Regions from separate parts of the Pseudalkalibacillus sp. NRS-1564 genome, predicted to be linked through region 3. Evidence: riboswitches for the same ligand, from Rfam matches in the RefSeq annotation. Region 3 holds a riboswitch; each other region holds the start of a gene.
The links. Region 3 has a riboswitch for S-adenosylmethionine ahead of metK (methionine adenosyltransferase). Riboswitches for the same ligand answer to the same signal wherever they lie in the genome.

Region 1: linked by a shared signal. The riboswitch ahead of ACIFPW_RS00930 (assimilatory sulfite reductase (NADPH) flavoprotein subunit) and the one ahead of metK (methionine adenosyltransferase) in region 3 are both predicted to bind S-adenosylmethionine.
Region 2: linked by a shared signal. The riboswitch ahead of ACIFPW_RS11295 (methionine biosynthesis PLP-dependent protein) and the one ahead of metK (methionine adenosyltransferase) in region 3 are both predicted to bind S-adenosylmethionine.

What each region holds. Positions count from the first base shown of each region.
Region 1 is NZ_JBITPM010000002.1:105,039-111,728, reverse strand. Features, by position in the region: partial or broken gene cysI (assimilatory sulfite reductase (NADPH) hemoprotein subunit) at 1-1,365, opposite strand, end outside; gene ACIFPW_RS00930 (assimilatory sulfite reductase (NADPH) flavoprotein subunit) at 1,390-3,213, opposite strand; SAM riboswitch class I at 3,377-3,488, opposite strand; gene ACIFPW_RS00925 (hypothetical protein) at 3,648-4,022, opposite strand; gene ACIFPW_RS00920 (ABC transporter ATP-binding protein) at 4,078-4,845, opposite strand; gene ACIFPW_RS00915 (MBL fold metallo-hydrolase) at 4,892-5,746, opposite strand; gene ACIFPW_RS00910 (type II secretion system F family protein) at 5,926-6,690, opposite strand, start outside.
Region 2 is NZ_JBITPM010000019.1:256,854-263,543, reverse strand. Features, by position in the region: tRNA gene ACIFPW_RS11320 (tRNA-Met) at 1-43, opposite strand, end outside; tRNA gene ACIFPW_RS11315 (tRNA-Asn) at 47-121, opposite strand; gene ACIFPW_RS11310 (DUF456 domain-containing protein) at 256-738, opposite strand; gene ACIFPW_RS11305 (Na/Pi cotransporter family protein) at 840-2,468, opposite strand; gene ACIFPW_RS11300 (DUF1189 domain-containing protein) at 2,706-3,515, shown strand; SAM riboswitch class I at 3,601-3,711, shown strand; gene ACIFPW_RS11295 (methionine biosynthesis PLP-dependent protein) at 3,785-4,915, shown strand; gene metC (cystathionine beta-lyase) at 4,902-6,095, shown strand; gene ACIFPW_RS11285 (bifunctional homocysteine S-methyltransferase/methylenetetrahydrofolate reductase) at 6,092-6,690, shown strand, end outside.
Region 3 is NZ_JBITPM010000037.1:62,175-68,864, reverse strand. Features, by position in the region: gene ACIFPW_RS16760 (ABC transporter permease) at 1-28, opposite strand, end outside; gene ACIFPW_RS16755 (ABC transporter ATP-binding protein) at 9-785, opposite strand; gene ACIFPW_RS16750 (ABC transporter substrate-binding protein) at 797-1,792, opposite strand; gene pckA (phosphoenolpyruvate carboxykinase (ATP)) at 1,984-3,567, opposite strand; SAM riboswitch class I at 3,920-4,029, shown strand; gene metK (methionine adenosyltransferase) at 4,238-5,434, shown strand; gene ACIFPW_RS16735 (MSMEG_1061 family FMN-dependent PPOX-type flavoprotein) at 5,577-6,200, shown strand; gene ACIFPW_RS16730 (hypothetical protein) at 6,194-6,379, opposite strand; gene ACIFPW_RS16725 (glycosyltransferase family 4 protein) at 6,393-6,690, opposite strand, start outside.

The sequences.
Region 1 (6,690 bases), on a different contig from region 3:
AATGAGAGAAGGTAGATAACGCTCTGCTTCTGCCATCGCTAGACCGCATGTTGGGAACGCCACGCAGGCCATCTAATTACGGCGCAGTGCTGAATTTTGTTTCCCATCTGTAAGACCGTATGTTGCCACAAGCTCATCAATCTCTGCTTTCTTTTCTTCTGATACATTCGCTATAATGAGATTCTGGTTCGGCGTTAGTCTGAAATCTCCTTCGTGAACCTTTGCAATTTCACGAAGCCCTGTCATAATCTGATAATCTTCTAAATCCACAATACGACCATTTTGGATAAAGAGCGTTAAATGCCACTTTCCATCACCTTTTACCCATCCATAGCGATCACCATTATGATCGAAATGATAAGAACGAGCTTCTTCTAGTTCATAGCCCAGTCTATTATTCAATTCGTTCCGAACCCAGTCCAGTCCTCTTCGATCGATCGTATATTTGAAGCGAGCGTTCTTCCGCTCTGAGCGATTGCCATAATCCCGCTGAATTGTAATGATTTTCTCAGCAACATCAACAATCTTATCAGGTGTACAGAAACCAATGATTCGGGACAGCTGAGGATACGTACTTGTGTCCCCATGCGTCATACCCATGCCGCCGCCTACTGCGACATTAAATCCTTGTAGCTTGCCATCTTCAAGAATTGCAATAAAACCAAGATCTTGTGAGAAAATATCCACGTCGTTTGATGGTGGAACAGCGACCCCGATCTTAAACTTTCTCGGCAAGTAATGAGGACCATACATCGGCTCAATTTCCTCTTCTTTTCGATCAAGCACTTTTTCTTCGTCTAACCAGATTTCATGATACGCTCTCGTTCTCGGCAGAAGATCATCGCTTAACTTCCGTGCCCACCCATGCACCTCGGCATGAATATCAGATTGATAGGGATTGGCATTACACATCACATTACGATTCACGTCACCGCATGCCGCAAGAGAATCCATCAGAACCTGGTCCATTGCCTGAATACTTTTCTTCATATTCCACTTTAAGATCCCATGCATCTGGAACGTTTGGCGCGTTGTTAGCTTTAGCGTTCCATTTCCGTATTGATTCGCAAGATCATCCATTACTAGCCATTGTTCTGGCGTAGCTACTCCACCAGGTAGTCGCACTCGAACCATAAACTGATAAGCTGGTTCAAGCTTCTGCTGTTTTCGCTCCTGACGAATATCGCGATCATCTTGCATATAGCTCCCATGAAATTTTAATAGTTTTGTATCTGCATCTGGGATGGAAGCGGTGATGGGATCCGCAAAGCTTTTCACAAGCGAGCCACGTAAGTAATCACTTTCGTCTTTGATTTTCTCCATTTCACTCGGTTTGCCGTCTTCTGTTACCGTCTTTTTGGACATGGTCAATCTCCTTCCCTGTTGCGCTTAGTACACATCGCGCTGGTAGCGTTTCGCGTTACGTAGATCTGCAAGATAAGCTTCTGCTTCTGATTCACTGAAATTCCCCTGTTGCTCTAAGATGTTAACGAGTGCCACGTGAACGTCTTTTGCCATATACTTTTCATCTCCACATACGTAGACGTGCGCACCCTCTTGCAGCCACTCGTATAGTTCTTTACTTCGCTCGAGCATGCGGTGCTGAACATACACTTTCTCTTCTGAATCACGAGAAAACGCCACGTCCATACGAGAAAGCACCCCATCTTTTAACCACTTCTGCCATTCGACTTGATAAAGAAAGTCTGTGACAAAATGCTGTTCACCAAAGAATAGCCACGTTTCTCCACTTGCGCCACTTTCTTCTCGCTCTTGTAAGAATGCCCGGTACGGCGCTACGCCAGTGCCTGCGCCTGTCATAATGATAGGGGTGTCAGGATGATCCGGAAGTCTAAAGTTTTGATTTCGCTGCACAAATATTGGGAGTGTATCCCCCGCTTGTGAGCGCTCTGCGCATTGGCCAGAGCATACGCCCGTACGAGCTCGACCATGTGCATCATACCTTAGTGCCCCAATTGTGAGATGAACTTCATCTGGATTTGCGTTTGAACTGCTTGCGATCGAATAAAGACGAACCGGAATTTTGCGCAGAACGTTTACAAACTCCTGTGCCGAGACGGTCCACGGTCCGTAGTCCTTCACCAAATCAATTAAATCTCTACCGTAAAGGTATGTTCTTAGTTCTTCGCCTTCCGCTTCAACCATGCGCTTAAGCTCAAAACTTGATGTCAGCTCTGCAATCTTCTTGAGCAATGGCTTTGTGAGACTCGTAATCTCATATGTTTTCGTTAAAGCTTCTTCAAGTGGCTGAACGTCACCCTTTTTGTTCACCGTAACCTGTTCTTCTCGCTTCCAGTTCATTTCATCGATTAGCTGACGGACAAGAGCAGTATCATTCTCCGGGTAAATACCAAGGCTATCACCCGGCTCATATTCAAGGTTCGATCCTTCAAGATCAAGCTCAATGTGCCGTGTTTCTTTATTCGATCCACGTCCATTCAAATTAACATTCTCAAGAATTTCGGCTTTGAATGGATTCGTTCTGGAATACGTCTGATTCGACTCATCAGGTTTTGTTTCAGAAGTCGATTCTCTCGTAGACTGATCTTCTTTCAATACTCCCGTCACGCCTTCGAACCACTCTTCTGCAGGCTCTTCGAAATCAAGATCACAATCTACACGAGGATAGAGCCTTGTTGCACCTAATTCTTCAAAGCGCTTGTCAAAATCTTTCCCGGTTTGGCAGAAAAATTCATAGGAGCTATCACCAAGTGATAAGACTGAGAATCTGAGACCATCTAATTCAGGGGCTCTCTTACTTTGAACAAAGTCATGGAAGCTTAACGCATTATCAGGAGGATCGCCATCTCCATGGGTGCTTGTAATCAATAATAAATCTTCTACTTTTTTAAGCGACTTTGGCTTAAAATCATCAAGCGATGAAAGGGTAACGTTGTATTTCTCGTTTTCCAATCGCTCAAAGAAAGATTCCGCTAGTGACTGACAATTGCCAGTATGTGAGCCATAGAGAATCGTAAGCTCACGTGTTTTTGCTTCTTGTTTAGAGAATGCTTCTGAAGCAGAAACACCTTGAGCAATCGTCTCAGTAGCTGCCGCAGCTTCAGAGCTACCTGGTACGGAAAGGTATCCGCTCAGCCATATTTTCTGCGTCTCATTTAATGTTGGTAAGAGACGATTTAAAAGCTCCGTTTGTTCTTTGTCAAAAGGGCTATTCACAACCTGTAACTGCAATACAATCCACCTCACAATACTAAAATTTAATTCAATGTAATGAAAGTAGTTTACTCGGAATTAATAGCAAATAAATTCGTCTGCATTCCCCCTAACCCATTCAACACAAAAAACCTCTCTTCTCAAAACATAAGAAGAAAGGTTTGTAAGTACGAAGCCAGTCTTCTTATCTTTCAGGATAAACCTGCTGGATTTGGCACAGTATGAGATGAAGGATCATCTCATCGGTTGCCGAAGCTTCATAGGGCCAGTCCCTCCACCTCTCTTGATAAGAAATGTTGCTATCAAATTGTAAATGACAATGATTGGTTCAAATGTTATCTCGTGATCGAATAAAAGTCAATATATTATTAGAAAATTATCATCATTCAATTAACTAAATGGCGATAACACCAGCAATCTTCATGAAAAATAATCCAAATGATTCAGGTCTTTTATCCCTGCCGTTGCCCCTCTTGTATCCTATTCCGCATGCGCATGAAATCAATCGTATTCGCCATGACAAGAGATAGAATCATAAGAATCATCAACCAACTGTAGTCAAAAGGCAGCACCAACAAGAGAAAGGCCATGAAAGAAAAAACGCAGGAGCGAATGACATGATCTTTAAATGTGACGTTAACTTTTTTCCCACGTTTCCATTTCAACAAGTTCACCGCAATACCAAATATCGATAGAAGCATGCATATGACATACGCCCAGAGTGGAAGGTCGTAATCCACTATAAAAATGGTAGACGATAGAAACAGCGTCAATACCGTATATCGAATCGCAATTTCTTTATGAGTTAGCGAATCAAAATCCTTCAATACATACCTCCTTTTGACGATGAACGAATTTGGGCATTTTTGAGATACACGGTCCTTATGCAGATGGATAAGCTGGCTTCATCTCATTTGAATTCACCTGAACCCAAGGTCGCTCTCTGTTCCACGTCACTTCTAAAGGGACGCCCATACTTTTACTAAGATGTTCAGCTGTTAACACATCTTTCTTCTTGCCATTCACTGCAATTCGACCATTTTCCATAATCATGGCGTGAGTGAATACGGGACAAATCTCTTCAATATGATGAGTGATATACAATATGGTTGGACCATCTTCCTCTTTTCCAAGTCGTTCAACCTGAGCTAATAACTGTTCGCGTGAATATAGATCAAGTCCGTTGCACGGTTCATCTAGAATAAGAAGCTTTGGCGAAGACATCAAAGCTCTCGCTATCAGGACTTTCTGCTTCTCACCTTGAGAGCAAATTCGAAAAGGTTTACCGCGTAAATGAGCAATCCCCCATTCCTGCATCATCTTCATCGCTTGCGATTCTTCCTGTTCCGTCACCTGCTCCTGCATCGGCGAGATACGCTCAGTGAAAGCGTTGCTCACCCAGCCAATAGATTTTCTAAGCTCATTCAAATCAGTTTTCCCAAGACGATGCCCCAATACTTCAACGACGGGATCATAGCGAAGCAGTGGCCAGATCGAGCCGTGAATTAACTGAAGTAGTGTCGTTTTACCTGATCCATTTAATCCGATAATGGCCTGATGCTGTCCTTTCTCTACGGAAAAAGAAATATCGGATAAAATCATCTGTTTCTCACGTGTGTAATAAGCATTTTCTACATGAATGATTGCCATACATCCCACTCCGTTCTTTGAAGAAAGTCATTCCAACTAGCGCTTTTTACATCGTATACCCGTTAGCAAATTCTTGAATCACTTCAAGCTCCTCTTCGCGTGAGTCTCTGCCAACATTATGCTCATACAACTTTTGCATACGTGTAACATCACCATTGCACTCCTCAGTAATAGAAGCAACAGCACGTAAAAGGTTCACTTCGTTCTTAAAATCCTCCTTAGAGATTGCCTCCCCGTGTGATAAGATGAACCATTCTGCCTCAAAGCTTTCTAATTGATCAAGCAGTCGATTTGTTGTGTTAACAGTGTAGTTGACTTTTTCTGAAAAAATATCAGGATAAAAGCAGTCTCCAAGAAAAAGGATTTTCTCTTCCTTCATATAAATCACAACCGAATCAGCCGCGTGATCGCCTCCAACAGGGTGAAGAATACACGTGACACCACCAAGATCAATCTCCATTTTCTCACCAAACGTTACATCTGGTAGCGTAATCGTAATGTCTCGAGAATCCACAAATTCCTTCTTGATCGCATTTGCACAAAATTCAATTTCAGTGCCTTCTTTCACCCGCTCATCCAACTCATCATCAGACCATCCTAATGGAATAAGCTTACTAATTTCCTCTTTCGTCTGATGCGAGGATAAGGAGACTGCATCTTTCAGCGCCGATAGTCCAAAGATATGATCCCAATGCCAATGAGTGAGCGCGACCATGTCCGGTTCCTTGAATCCTTTTTCCGATAGTTCTTTTAGAAAATAACGAGCATGGTCCTCTGAATTCCCAGCATCGATCATCAGAGACTTTCTATCTCCAATCACCATTCCTAGAATCGGTCGGTCCGTTTCGGAAACTGGTGTTTGATAGTAAAAGCGATTGCCAATTTGTTTAATCTGTTGCATTTATTGTCCTCCTTAAAATACAAACCTCGATGAAATTTCTTATTTCCATTTTATCATTTTGAAGTTTTGTATTCGTATTTTTTCTACTACATACAAAAATAGACACCTCCAAATGGAAGCGTCGTTTAGAAAAGGTGATTTTTTTGCATTGCAGTAGAAATGGAGGTGTTCGTCTTCTCTTAACCAAAGCCATCCACGACGATCTTCACTACCATCGGTCCAAGGATAATGATAAAGAGGGGTGGAAAAATAAAGAGAACCATAGGTATGAGCATTTTCACTGGAGCTTTCATCGCTTGCTCGCGTGCTCGTTCACGTCTCTGTTCACGAATGCGTGCCGTAATATTTTTAATAACTTTTGACATTCCGATTCCAAGATGATCGGCTTGAATAATCGACATCATCACACTTTGAAAATAATCTGAAGGAACACGTTTTTTCAGATTATAAAATGCTTCTCGTCGCGATTTCCCTCGCTTCATCTCATCTAATGCCTGACTAAACTCATCCGCAAGTGGGCCAGACTTTCTTGCACATACATTTTTGATCGCCCCTTCAAGTCCTACGCCTGCTTCAAGAAGTAGACTTACCATATCAAAGAAATCGGACATTTCCATATCGATTATTTTAACGCGCTGCGTTTTTTTCTTCGCTAAGTAAAACAAAGGATATCGATAAAATAAGAAAACAACCCCAAGTGCTAATACAAGTGTCATAGAAGCATTTCCATCCGTCACAGGCACCATAAGCAAGTAAGTTAAGAACCCTCCACCGATGCTGAGAAGAAGTTGAATAAGTCGGAATTCAACTGCCGAACGGTTTCCATATCCAGCCTCATGGAGGAGCATATCTAACTTCTTTCGATCCTTTCTTGCAAATGTTTTACTCACCTGTTCAATACCCATTCCCCAATATTTACGAAGTAGTGGATGGTAAGATCCACT
Region 2 (6,690 bases), on a different contig from region 3:
ACGGGTATGAACCGTACGCTCTAGCCAGCTGAGCTACACCGCCATATGGCTCCACAGGTAGGATTCGAACCTACGACCGATCGGTTAACAGCCGATAGCTCTACCACTGAGCTACTGTGGAATATTTCTTAACGACAAGAACTAATATATCATATGGATAAAGAAAGAGTCAATAAGTTTTTCAAATTTAATTGAATTAATCTTAATTTCAATTATGAAAATACTATATCACGCTTTCATTTTGTCATCAAGAACTTATAGGACATACACTAGGAACACAACCACCATAATCGTTTGGAGTAATCCTTTCATAACAGCTCCACCAAGAAAACCAAGCAATGAACCTACACCTACTTGAACAGATTCTTTAAAAGCTTTTCGATGAATAACTAGTTCAGCTAAGATAGCCCCGATAAATGGTCCAAGGATGATCCCTGCAAACGGAATGACAAATGGGCCAACAAGTAAACCAATTGTACTCCCCCATATCGCCGCCTTTGACCCTCCATACTTCTTCACGCCAAATAAATTACTAGCATAGTCCACAACAAATAATAGCATCGTCAGCAGAACTTCAACAATCCAAAAGGAAATAGTCATTGAACCAAAATCAAAAAACACCCCATACAGGATAAACCCAACATAAATAAATAGTACGGCTGGAATAATTGGATAAATCAATCCCACAAATGCAATGATGAATGACGCAATGATCAGGCACCATAATAGAATATCCACGCTTTTAACCTCCCTTCAACTTGACTCTATTTTAGCGGAGATGTCACTTTTCTTCTATATAATGATAAAAAGAAGCAGAGGCATCCCTCTGCTTCCCACATTTATTCTTCTCCAATGACGGCTTCTGCAATATTAACCGCATGGTCACCAATACGCTCAAGGTTACTGATGATATCAACAAAAACAATTCCAGCACTTCCAGTACATTCACCCTCATTTAGACGAAGGATATGCTGCTTACGAAGCGTTCTTTCCATTTTGTCGATCTTATCTTCTAGCTTAACAACTTCCTGCGCCTTAGCTACATCCCATTTATCAAGTGCATCAAAGGCTTCATTGAGTGCAGAAAGAGTCAGATTAAACATTTCATCAAGGTCTTTCATAGCAACGTCAGTCATCTTCACTTTATTGCTTATTTGATAATCAACCAACTCAACAATATTCTCCATATGATCGCCAATACGCTCGATATCACGAACTGAGTCCATTAGCATACCGTGTCGTGTCGACTCATCTCCAGACAGAGAAGTTGCTGATAATTGGATAAGGTAATCTGTAATTTTATTATCCAGGTTGTTAATAGCTTCTTCATACTGAGCGGTTTTTTCAGCGCTCTTCTGACTCTTAGATGTTAAATAATTTGATGCTTCTTTAACACCCTTATAAGCAAATCCGCTCATTCGAATCACTTCTTCTTTAGCTTGTCCTAATGCAACAGATGGAGAGCGTTCGATAAATACTGGATCAAGGTGTTTTGGCTTATATTCAATCGTTGCATCATCACCAGGAATAATTTTTGTAACGAGATAGGCAAGTCCGGCAATGAATGGGAACTGGATAACAGTATTTGTAATGTTAAAGATCCCGTGTCCGAATGCAATCGTCATTTCCGGTGTTAAGTTTAATACATCTCTTAAGTATTCAATAAACGGCGTATAGGCGAATAAGAATATTAGGAAAAGCGCCGTTCCAATTAAATTGAAAATAACGTGAGTCAGTGCTGTACGTCTAGCGGCAACGGATGCACCGATAGAAGCAAGAACTGCGGTAATCGTTGTACCGATATTATCTCCAAACAGAACTGGTAATGCAGCTTGAATATCCATTGCGTTCTGTGAATAAAGACCTTGCAATACACCAATTGTCGCACTGGAACTTTGTACAATGACAGTAAATACTGTACCGATCACAACGCCTAACAGTGGGTTCGAGCTCATGCTTACTGTTAATTCTTGGAAAGCCTCAAGGCTACGAAGTGGTTTCATTCCCGTACTCATTAATTCAAGTCCAAAGAACAACGCACCAAATCCGAAGACGATTTGACCAGCGTAGTTAATTTTCTTGTTTTTAAAGAAGAAAATTAACAAAGAACCGATGGCTATAATTGGAAGTGCGTAATCTTTAATAGGAAAACCAATAATAAATGCTGTAACAGTTGTACCAATGTTCGCACCCATTACAACGCCAATTGCTTGCTTCAGAGTCATAAATCCTGCGTTAACAAGACCGACTGTTAAAACCGTTGTTCCTGAACTACTTTGTATGAGAATAGTTACAATGACCCCAGCGAGCACACCCATAAACGGGTTAGTCGTAAAACGATCGAGAATGTCTCTTAATCGATCACCTGCTGATCGTTGAAGGCCGTCTCCCATATACTTTAGTCCAAACAGGAAAATACCAAGACCTCCCACAAACTGAAAGATCATCTCCTGAACGTTGAGTTCCATCATTTCAACCCCTTGCACTTACGTTTTATTTTTTTCGACAATACTCAACAAAGTCCCTTGTCTATTATCTACATCGCTCCCCCCTTTGTAAAGAGTTAATATAGATTTGTAAAGATATTATGCTGAAAACAAATTTATTTCAATAAAGTTTCACCAAGAATACTGTTCCCTTCTCTCTATATAAGATAAACTGATTGGGTGGAGAAACGCTCCACATTTAGAAAGGAGATTATTAATTTGAACGTTTTTAAACAACTTTACTACAGCTTATTTTCCCCTAAGATGATGGCCAGATTCCGTTTTCAAAAGCTAGGCAAGCCAATATTGTACGTGTTTTTACTTATGTTCCTTTCTTCTGTGCCAGTAGGAATTATGACGGCTCTATCCTTTACAAACGCTTATGAGGATCTCAAAACACATATGTCAGATCTACCAGAATTCACTTTAGAGGACGGATCTTTAACAAGTGAACAGTCTGAACCGCTTATTCGACAAAATGATGAAAATACTTTTATTTTTGATGCGACAGACCAGACAAAGCCTGATGATGTTGATCAATATGATTCCGTTATCGCATTCCTAAAAGATCGTGTAATCGTTGTAGATAGCGGTGCTAGACAGGAGTTTAATTACAGTAACTTTAGTTCGATGACTTTCACGAAGCAAGATGTTAATGAGCTAAGTAATAATCTGGACAACCTGCTCCCTATCTTTATTCCGTTACTGATATTCGTTATCTATTTGTTTCAAACCGGCCTTAAGTTTATAGGAGTTACCGTACTAGCTACAATTGGACTACTATTGAGAAGTATTACCGGAAGAAAAGCTTCTTATAAACAACTTTGGGTCTTATCTGTTTATTCAGTAACAATTCCAACGCTCTTCTTTGCGATTATGGCACTCATTAAAACAGCAGTCCCTTTAGGATTCCTACTTTATTGGATTGTGGCCATCATGCTACTTTATCTTACGATTAAAGAAATCCCGTTACCAAAAAAACGTGTAACGAACGAGCGAGCAAATGATTCAACAGAAGAAAAATTTTGATAATTTACTCAAATCCCTTGCTTTTCACTTTAAAGTGATGTAGATTATGAAAAAAGCGACACAATAAAATTCCATATATTTTCAATTCTTATCAAGAGAAGCAGAGGGACTGGCCCTATGAAGCTTCAGCAACCACCAGATATTTTCTGGTAAGGTGCTAACTCCAGCAAGTTGATTTCAACTTGGAAGATAAGAAGAAGAGCAACCAAAGTCTTCTTCTTATAGAGGGCTTTTTTTATTGCCCTTATTCAATGAAAAGGAGATTGATTATGTCGAATAAACAGTTAGAAACACTACTTGTCCAATTAGGTAATCATTCAGATACTAAAACCGGTGCGGTAAATCCTCCAGTGTACTTCTCCACATCGTATAGCCATGAAGGCATCGGTCAATCCACCGGATTCGATTATTCAAGAACCAAAAACCCGACACGATCCATTTTAGAATCCGCTATATCAGAACTCGAACATGGTGATCAGGGATTTGCTTTTAGTTCCGGAATGGCTGCGATTCAAGCAATCCTTGCCATATTCAAAAGCGGCGACCATATTCTCGTCTCAGATGATTTGTATGGTGGGACTTATCGATTATTTGCCCACGCTGAAAAACATTATGGTATCTCCTTCACATATTTTGATACACAAAGAAATGAACAACTTTCATCACTCCTAACTCACCGTACAAAAGCCATTTTTGTTGAAAATCCATCTAATCCATTAATGAAATTAACAGATCTTGAAAAAATTGCACGGATAGCAGAAAACAGGGACCTATTATTTATTGTAGACAATACTTTGTTCACCCCTCTTCTACAAAACCCACTACTGCTTGGGGCGGATATCGTCGTGCATAGTGCCACTAAGTATTTAGGCGGTCATAATGATATTCTCGCAGGGCTTGTGGTTGCAAAAGGTGAGAATATTTGCGCTGAAATCCAACAATACCAAAACGGTGCAGGCGCTGTGCTTTCTCCTTTTGATTCCTGGTTATTAATGAGAGGCATGAAAACCTTGCCACTCAGAATGAAGCAGCATGAAGAGAATGCCAGAAAGGTAACTGAATTTTTAACAAATCATGAAGCAATAACAGACGTTTTTTATCCAGATAAAGGTGGGATGCTTTCTTTCAGATTGCGGTCCGAAGAATGGGTAGATCTCTTTCTTAGAAAATTAACACTTGTCACATTTGCTGAAAGTCTTGGAGGGGTAGAAAGCTTTATCACATATCCTTCAACGCAAACTCATGCTGAGATACCAGAAGACATCAGACTTGAAAAAGGGGTGTGCAATCGACTGCTACGTTTTTCTGTTGGGATTGAAAACATTGATGACTTAATACAGGACCTGAATCAAGCATTGTCCATTTTTAAAGAGGAGGTTGTTCAAATTGACAAATACTGATTATACATTTCAAACAAAACTTCTTCATAACGATCACAAATTTGATAAAGCTACGGGAGCTGTTAGCGTCCCTATCCAACAGGCTTCTACATTTCATCAGATGGATTTTGACCAACCTGGAAAATACGATTACAGTCGTTCAGGCAACCCCACTCGCGAAGCGCTTGAAGAAACAATTGCCAATCTTGAAGGTGGGGTTAAGGGATTTGCGTTTGCTTCTGGGATGGCCGCTATCGCCACCTCGTTTATGCTCCTTTCACAAAACGATCACGTTCTTATATCTGAAGACGTCTACGGTGGGACGTATCGCATGATTCATGACGTTCTCGGGAGATTTGGAATTAAACATACTTTTGTAGACATGACAGATTTAAATGAAGTGGCGAGAGGTATTCAATCCAATACTAAAGTAATCTATATCGAAACGCCTTCTAATCCTTTGCTGAAGGTAACTGACATTCAAGCCGTTGTTAAATTAGCTAAAGCGAATAATTGTTTAACATTTGTCGATAACACCTTTATGACACCTGCTCTACAACGTCCGTTAGACTTCGGAGCCGATATCGTATTGCATAGTGCTACGAAATTCATTTCAGGACATAGCGATGTCGTCGCTGGTCTTGCTGCCGTAAAAAGTGAGGAATTAGCGGAACAGCTTGCATTCCTGCAAAACTCGTTTGGATCGATTTTAAGCGCTCACGATTCCTGGTTAGTTCTCCGTGGCTTAAAAACATTGCATTGTCGGCTAGATCAATCGTCTAGATCTGCGTTTCGTCTTGCGCATGCTCTTACTAAAGAAAAGATGGTAGAAGAAGTCTTTTATCCAGGGCTTTCTTATCACCCTGGTCACTCCACTCATATTTATCAAGCCGCTGGTCCTGGTGCAGTTTTGTCCTTTCGGTTACCTGATGAAAATGCCGTGCGTCTATTCACAAAGCATGTTCAAATTCCTGTTTTCGCGGTAAGTCTTGGTGCCGTAGAATCAATTCTCTCCTATCCAGCTAGAATGTCACATGCTTCTATGCCTCCTATAGAACGAAGAAAACGAGGCATCACAGATGGATTATTGCGATTGTCTGTGGGACTTGAAAATCCTGATGATTTATTAAAAGATTTCAAAAATGGATTTGCAGCTATTAGAAAGCAATACTCCGCTTCCGAAGCGAGTGGTCAACTATGAGTTTCCTTAATAAATTAAAAAACAATATTCTAATCGGTGATGGCGCGATGGGAACACTTCTCTATTCATATGGGGTAGATCAATGTTTTGAAGAGTTAAACCTATCGCATCCAGAGCAAGTATTAAACATACACCGCGCATATGTAGAAGCAGGTTCAGACGTGATACAAACGAACACCTATGGAGCAAACTACAGTAAATTAGCGAGATATGGTCTTGAAGATCTTGTAAAAGAAATGAACACTGAAGCTGTTAAATTAGCTCGACAAGCAGCAAACAAAGCGACTTATGTATTTGGAACGATCGGTGGCATACGAGGAATCAATACTCAAAAGACTTCTCTTGATGAAATCAAACGTAGCTTTAGAGAACAGTTATACTGTCTTCTACTTGAGGGCGTTGACGGGATCTTACTCGAAACTTATTACGATCTTGAAGAAATTTCATCAGTCCTTGGGATTGCTCGAAAACAAACGAACCTCCCCATAATAGCTCAAGTTTCCATGCATGAACCCGGGGTTTTACAAAACGGGACCTCCCTTCCATCTGCTCTTAAACAATTAGAAAAGTCTGGAGCAGATGTGACAGGTGTTAA
Region 3 (6,690 bases):
GCTTATGTTTAAGTTGGAGATGGTTCAAGAGAATCAAGCTCCTTCCAAATCAGCTGGAAATTCTCAGGGAAAGCAGAATCATTCCTAGCTTCAAAAGGAAGTAATTCTTTAAGGGAAGCTGGGACTTGAAAAGTTCTCGCGATTTTCCCGGGACGAGGCGTTAAAAGGATGACGCGGTCTGACATCGCAATCGCTTCTCCAATATCATGAGTCACCAGCAAGGCGGTTTTTCGATGCTTTTTTAATGTTTTAAACACAAGGTCTTCGAGTTTTAATTTTGTTTGATAATCAAGTGCAGAGAAAGGCTCATCTAATAACAGTAGATCAGGATCTGTTGCAAGTGTGCGAACGAGAGCTACGCGTTGACGCATTCCACCTGAAAGCTGATCAGGATAGGCCGAGCGGACATCGCTTAACCCCATGCTATCCAATAATTCCAATGTTTGTTCTTTTTTATCCGCTGTCAACTTGTTTAGAAGCTTTAATCCTATAAAACAATTTTCTTCAATTGTTTTCCAAGGAAACAAGTAATCCTGTTGAAGCATATAGCCCATTCGTTCGCCGGGAGATTTTATAATTTTATTTTGTAGAGAAACGCTCCCTTCAGTAGGTTTTACTAATCCTGAAATGATCGACAACAGAGTAGATTTCCCGCATCCACTTGGCCCAAGGAGGGAAACGAATTCTCCTTCTTCAATAGCGAAAGAGAGGTTGGAAATCGCTTCTTTGGCAGCGTTTTTCGTTAAATACACATGTGAAATAGCGTTGAGTTGAAGGAAAGACATTATTTTCCCTCCTATTTTTGCGCTTTTTCGGCATAGCTATTATCTACTAATTTGCTATGATCAACGCGTTTTGGGAGTTCTCCTGCTTCATCCATAATATTTTGTAAGTTATCCCATTCTTCTTGATCCAGTGATGGGTTTGTAGCGAATGAATGCTGGCTTTTGTAACGATCTACTACAGTTGTAATGAGTTCAAGATCGGTATCCTGAAAGAAGGGTTCAATTGACTTTGCAATTTCTGCAGAAGAATGAGTATCTACCCACAGTTGAGCCTCATAAAGTGCTTTTGTAAAACGCTCTGCTACATCAGCATTTTTACTCAAATAACTTTCTTTTGCCATAAATCCTGTATATGGAATTTCCCCTGATTCTTTTCCAAATGAAGCTACAATGTGTCCAACCCCTTGTTCTTCAAAGACACTTGCTGTTGGCTCGAATAACTGAACGTAATCGCCAGTTCCAGAAGCGAATGCGCTTGAAATGTTTGCGAAATCAATATTTTGAATAAGGTCCAAATCGTTTTGTGGATCAATTCCTTTCTGTTTCAGCACGTATTCACCAGCCATTTGTGGCATACCACCTTTACGTTGGCCAAGGAATGTACTTCCCTTCAAATCTTTCCATTCAAAATGATCGACTTTTTCTCTTGATACAAGGAACGTACCGTCTGTTTGTGTAAGTTGAGCAAAGTTTATGACAGGGTCATCAGTGCCTTGTGCATAGACATAAATGGACGTCTCTGATCCTACAAGGGCGACATCAGCTCCGTTAGATAGTAGAGTGGTCATTGTTTTATCTCCGCCCCGAGTAGTCGTTAATTCGACATCAATGCCATGCTTCTCAAAAATACCCTCTGAGAGTGCCACGTATTGTGGTGCATAGAAAATCGAGCGTGTAACCTCAGCTACTCTTACCTGATCGTTTCCACTATTTGTACCACACGCCGAAAGAATAAGAAGAAATACACTTGTGTATATACAAAACGTTATAAACCAGTTTCTTTTCATTATCTATCCTCCACATTTGTCACATGAGGTAGGCTCATGTTTTAGATACTATAGCCTATGTATTTTAAAACAATTGGTGTTTTGAATAGGTAAATTAATGGAGGTAGATAGAAAGAGGAGGATGCGCGAAGTGAAGGTGAATGAGTCTTCAAATAAAAAAAGCACCCGTTAAGGTGCTTTTTGCAATGAGACTAAACATTTGGGCCTGCTTGTTTGATTTCGTCAGCTACATTTGAGAATTTGTCGAAGTTCTTCACAAACTTAGTAGCGAGATCTTTTGCTTTCTCATCATATTTCTCTTGATCTTCCCATGTTTGTTTTGGCTGCAATACTTCTGCTGGAACACCTGGACAATGAGAAGGAATATGCAATCCGAAAATAGGGTCTGTTACTGTTTCGATACGATCAAGTTCTCCATTTAAAGCCGCCTGGATCATCGCTCTAGTATATGAAAGCTTCATGCGCTCTCCGACACCATAACCGCCCCCAGACCATCCGGTATTTACGAGGAAGACTTGAACATCATGCTCCATAATTTTCTCGCCGAGCATTTCTGCATAGCGATGGGCAGGTAATGGCAAGAACGGTGCACCAAAGCATGTAGAGAAAGTGGCTTCTGGTGAAGTGACGCCTCTTTCTGTTCCGGCTAACTTGCTCGTGTAACCTGATAGGAAATGAAACATGGCTTGTTCCTTGGTCAGTTTGCTAATTGGAGGAAGGACGCCAAATGCATCTGCCGTTAAGAAAATAATCGTGTTGGGATGTCCGGCAACGCTAGGAATTGCAATATTAGGTATGGCGTCAATCGGATAGGCAGCGCGAGTATTTTCAGTTAGACTAGTGTTATCGTAGTCAGGTTCACGCGAGCCGTTATCCATCATAACGTTCTCAAGAACCGTTCCAAAGCGAATTGCATCCCAGATTTCAGGTTCTTTTTCTTTTGATAAGTTGATGCACTTAGCGTAGCATCCACCTTCAATATTAAAGACACCATTCATAGACCATCCGTGTTCATCATCACCGATAAGAGATCGATGAGCATCTGCTGAGAGCGTTGTCTTTCCAGTTCCAGATAAACCGAAAAATAGAGCAACATCCCCCTCTTTACCTACGTTAGCAGAGCAGTGCATTGAAAGAATATTTCGCTCTGGTAATAAGTAGTTCATAACGGTGAAAATAGACTTTTTAATTTCTCCAGCATATTCTGTTCCACCAATTAAGACGGTTCGTTTCTCAAAGGAGATAATAATAAATGTTTCTGAATTTGTGCCATCCACTTCTGGATCAGCTTGAAAACCAGGTGCAGAAATGACAGTGAATTCAGCGTCATGTTCTTTTAACTCTGATTCATTCGGACAGATGAACAGCTGGTGGGCGAAAAGGTTATGCCAGGCATATTCATTAATAACCTGAATGGGTAGTCTTGATGACTGGTCAGCACCAGCAAATCCTTTAAACACATAAAGTCCCTTTTTCTCACCGAGATAGTTCAACACCTTTGTGTAAAGGTTTTCAAAACTTTTTTCGGAAATAGGTTGGTTTGTTTCCCAGTTCACTTTGTTCTTTACGGAATCTTCCTTTACAATGAACTTGTCCCCAGGAGAACGTCCTGTATATTTTCCGGTTTCTACGCGAAGAGCTCCTGTAGCTGATAGTTGCCCTTCGTTTTTAAATAGTGAATGTTCAACCAGTTCAGACACTGATAAATTCACATGTGGATTATTCTTATTTAATATCGCATCCAATAACGGTGAGGAGAAGGAAGCTGTTTTCATACGTTAAACCCATCCTTTTTTAAAGATTTCGTTGATTGACTTGTTTAACTCAAAAATAGTATAACACATTCATTCAATTATTCTATACTAATCTATGTATTTTTTGCATAAAAAGTGAAAAATGGGTGAATGACTATTTCTTTAGGTTGAAATCCTGTCGCCATTATATAGGAAGTGATTATTTTATGGGTAAGGATTAGGGTAGTGGTTCGGTCGCTTCGCCCTTGAATTCGAACACAAAGCCCGTGTTCTTTTTGTAGGGCTCCAGCGCTTGTCGAAGCTAAACGGGCGCTTCCGCTTTTCTTCATTGACACATCCTTTCATGTGCGTTATTATATGTCGAGAATGGATACTCTTATCCCGAGCAGGCGGAGGGACAGGCCCGATGAAGCTCAGCAACCAACTCCTATACAACAGGATTAAGGTGCTAACCTGCAAGACGATAGTCTTGGAAGATAAGAGGCGAAAGGCATGAGATATCAGCTCCTTTTCCCTCTGAATGTAGGGAAGGGCTTTTTTAATGTCGTTGAGATTGATGACGCTATAAAAAAAGGTAAGACGATAAGAAATTGAATTCGTTCTCTCGTTTCGGCACAGGGTAATAGGGAAATGAGTACCGTATCCATTACAACATAATTAGATAGGATCCAATCCTTAAGGAGGTACTTGAGTGAGTAATCGTCGTTTGTTTACTTCTGAGTCAGTAACAGAGGGGCATCCTGATAAAATTTCAGATCAGATTTCCGATGCCATTCTGGATGATATTCTTGCGCATGATCCAAATGCGCGCGTTGCCTGTGAAACTACAGTAACAACTGGTCTTGTTCTAGTTTCCGGTGAAATTACAACATCACACTATGTTGATATTCCGAAAGTGGTTCGTGAGACGATTCAAACGATCGGCTATACACGTGCGAAATACGGATTTGATGCTGAAACATGTGCTGTTCTTTCATCTATTGATGAACAGTCTGCAGACATCGCTGCAGGTGTAAACGTTGCTCTTGAAGCACGTGAAGGTACGATGTCAGATGATGAAATCGATGCAATTGGTGCAGGTGACCAGGGGCTTATGTTTGGTTACGCTTGTAATGAAACAGCGGAATTAATGCCGCTTCCGATTTCTCTTGCGCATAAACTAGCGCGTCGTTTGAGTGAAGTAAGAAAAGAAGAAATTCTTCCTTATCTTCGTCCTGATGGTAAAACACAAGTAACAGTGAAATACGATGAAGCTGGTAAGCCGGTTCGCGTTGATACCATTGTTGTTTCTACACAGCATCATCCTGAAATTTCACTTGAACAAATTCAACGTAACATCAAAGAACACGTTGTGAAGCCGGTTGTTCCTGCTGAATTAATTGATGAAGAAACAAAATACTTCATCAACCCAACAGGACGCTTTGTTATCGGTGGACCGCAGGGTGACGCAGGTTTAACAGGAAGAAAAATCATTGTTGATACTTACGGCGGTTATGCGCGTCACGGTGGCGGTGCTTTCTCAGGTAAGGATGCTACGAAAGTAGACCGTTCTGCGGCATATGCTGCTCGTTATGTTGCTAAGAACCTTGTGGCAGCGGGTCTAACAGATCGTTGTGAAGTTCAACTTGCTTACGCTATTGGGGTTGCTCAGCCAGTATCAATTGCTATTGATACATTTGGCACAGGAAAAGTGTCTGAGGAAAGTCTTGTAGAGCTAGTAAGAGAGAACTTCGATCTTCGTCCAGCAGGCATTATAAAGATGCTTGATCTTAGACGTCCCATTTATAAGCAAACAGCTGCGTATGGACATTTTGGACGTACTGATATTGACCTTCCATGGGAACAAACAGATCGTGCAGAATCCCTTAAACAGGGTGCCGGAATTTAATTAATTTCTAAGAAGCCAAAAATATTTTGGCTTCTTTTTTTTGCTCTATCATCCTTTTTGACATCCGTTATATTGTATTGAATTATCATAAAATAGATGGGTGTTGTGATAAAATGGAAGAAAAAATGGAGGAGTGTAATGTGTGAATACTAGTATATTCGGAGAAACCGTGACCGATGTGAATGAACTAAAAGACATGGCAGGAATACCGAGTAAATTGGCTGCAAACAAAGTCATATCTTTTCTTGATAAACACTGTAAAGAGTTCATATGCCGTACACCATTTATTACGATTGCCACCCAATCAAGTACGGGTGGTGATGTTTCGCCAAGAGGCGATGCACCGGGGTTTATTCAGGTTCTAGATAATCATCATTTATTGATACCGGAAAGACCGGGAAATAAACGAATGGACTCATTGATCAATTTATTAGAAAACCCAAATATCGGTTTGCTGCTGATGATTCCCGGCCGAGAAGAAGCGTTGCGTATTAATGGGAAGGCCTTGATTGTAAAAGATAAAACGCTGCTAGAGCAGTGTGAATATAAGGGGAAAACGCCTTTGTTAGGTATTGGAGTAGAAGTAAAGGAATGCTACATTCATTGTGCCAAAGCCTTTAAACGATCATATCTTTTTGAACCTGAACGATGGCCGAGTACTGAGGGGCTCGCCCCAGCTGCCAGAATGCTATCTGATCATGCAAAAATAGGCGAAGAAAAAGTGATTGAATCGTTGAAAGAAAGTTACACTAAACGTCTTTATTGAACAGAAATCGAGCCCAAACCTTTGTGTATGTTTGGTTGAACAATGGAGCAGTAAATGAGATCATACGTATTTGCTATTTTTCGCATTTCATCTAGCGCGTACAAGTTGTGACCATGTGTTGCGAAGATAGAAGGTGCAGTTAAGCCGATTTCGTTAATCCCAAATACAGTAAGAATCATTTTTTTCTCCTTTCTAAGCATATCGAGCTAATCTTTTAATTCCAATTGTTTTCTCATAATCCTCTACTAATCGTCCGAAGATCGCATCCCATGATTGAGTAAGTGCATAACGACGTCCTTCATAACCCATCATTCTCCGTTCGGTATCATCTGATAAGAGACGATTGATAGCGTGGATATATTCGTCTTCTTTATACGGAGAGCAGAAAAGACCGTTTCTTTCTCCAGTGACAACGTCGGATAACCCTCCAGCATTTGCAGCGATAACAGGGGTCCCGGAGGCAAGTGACTCCAATGCGACATTTCCAAAT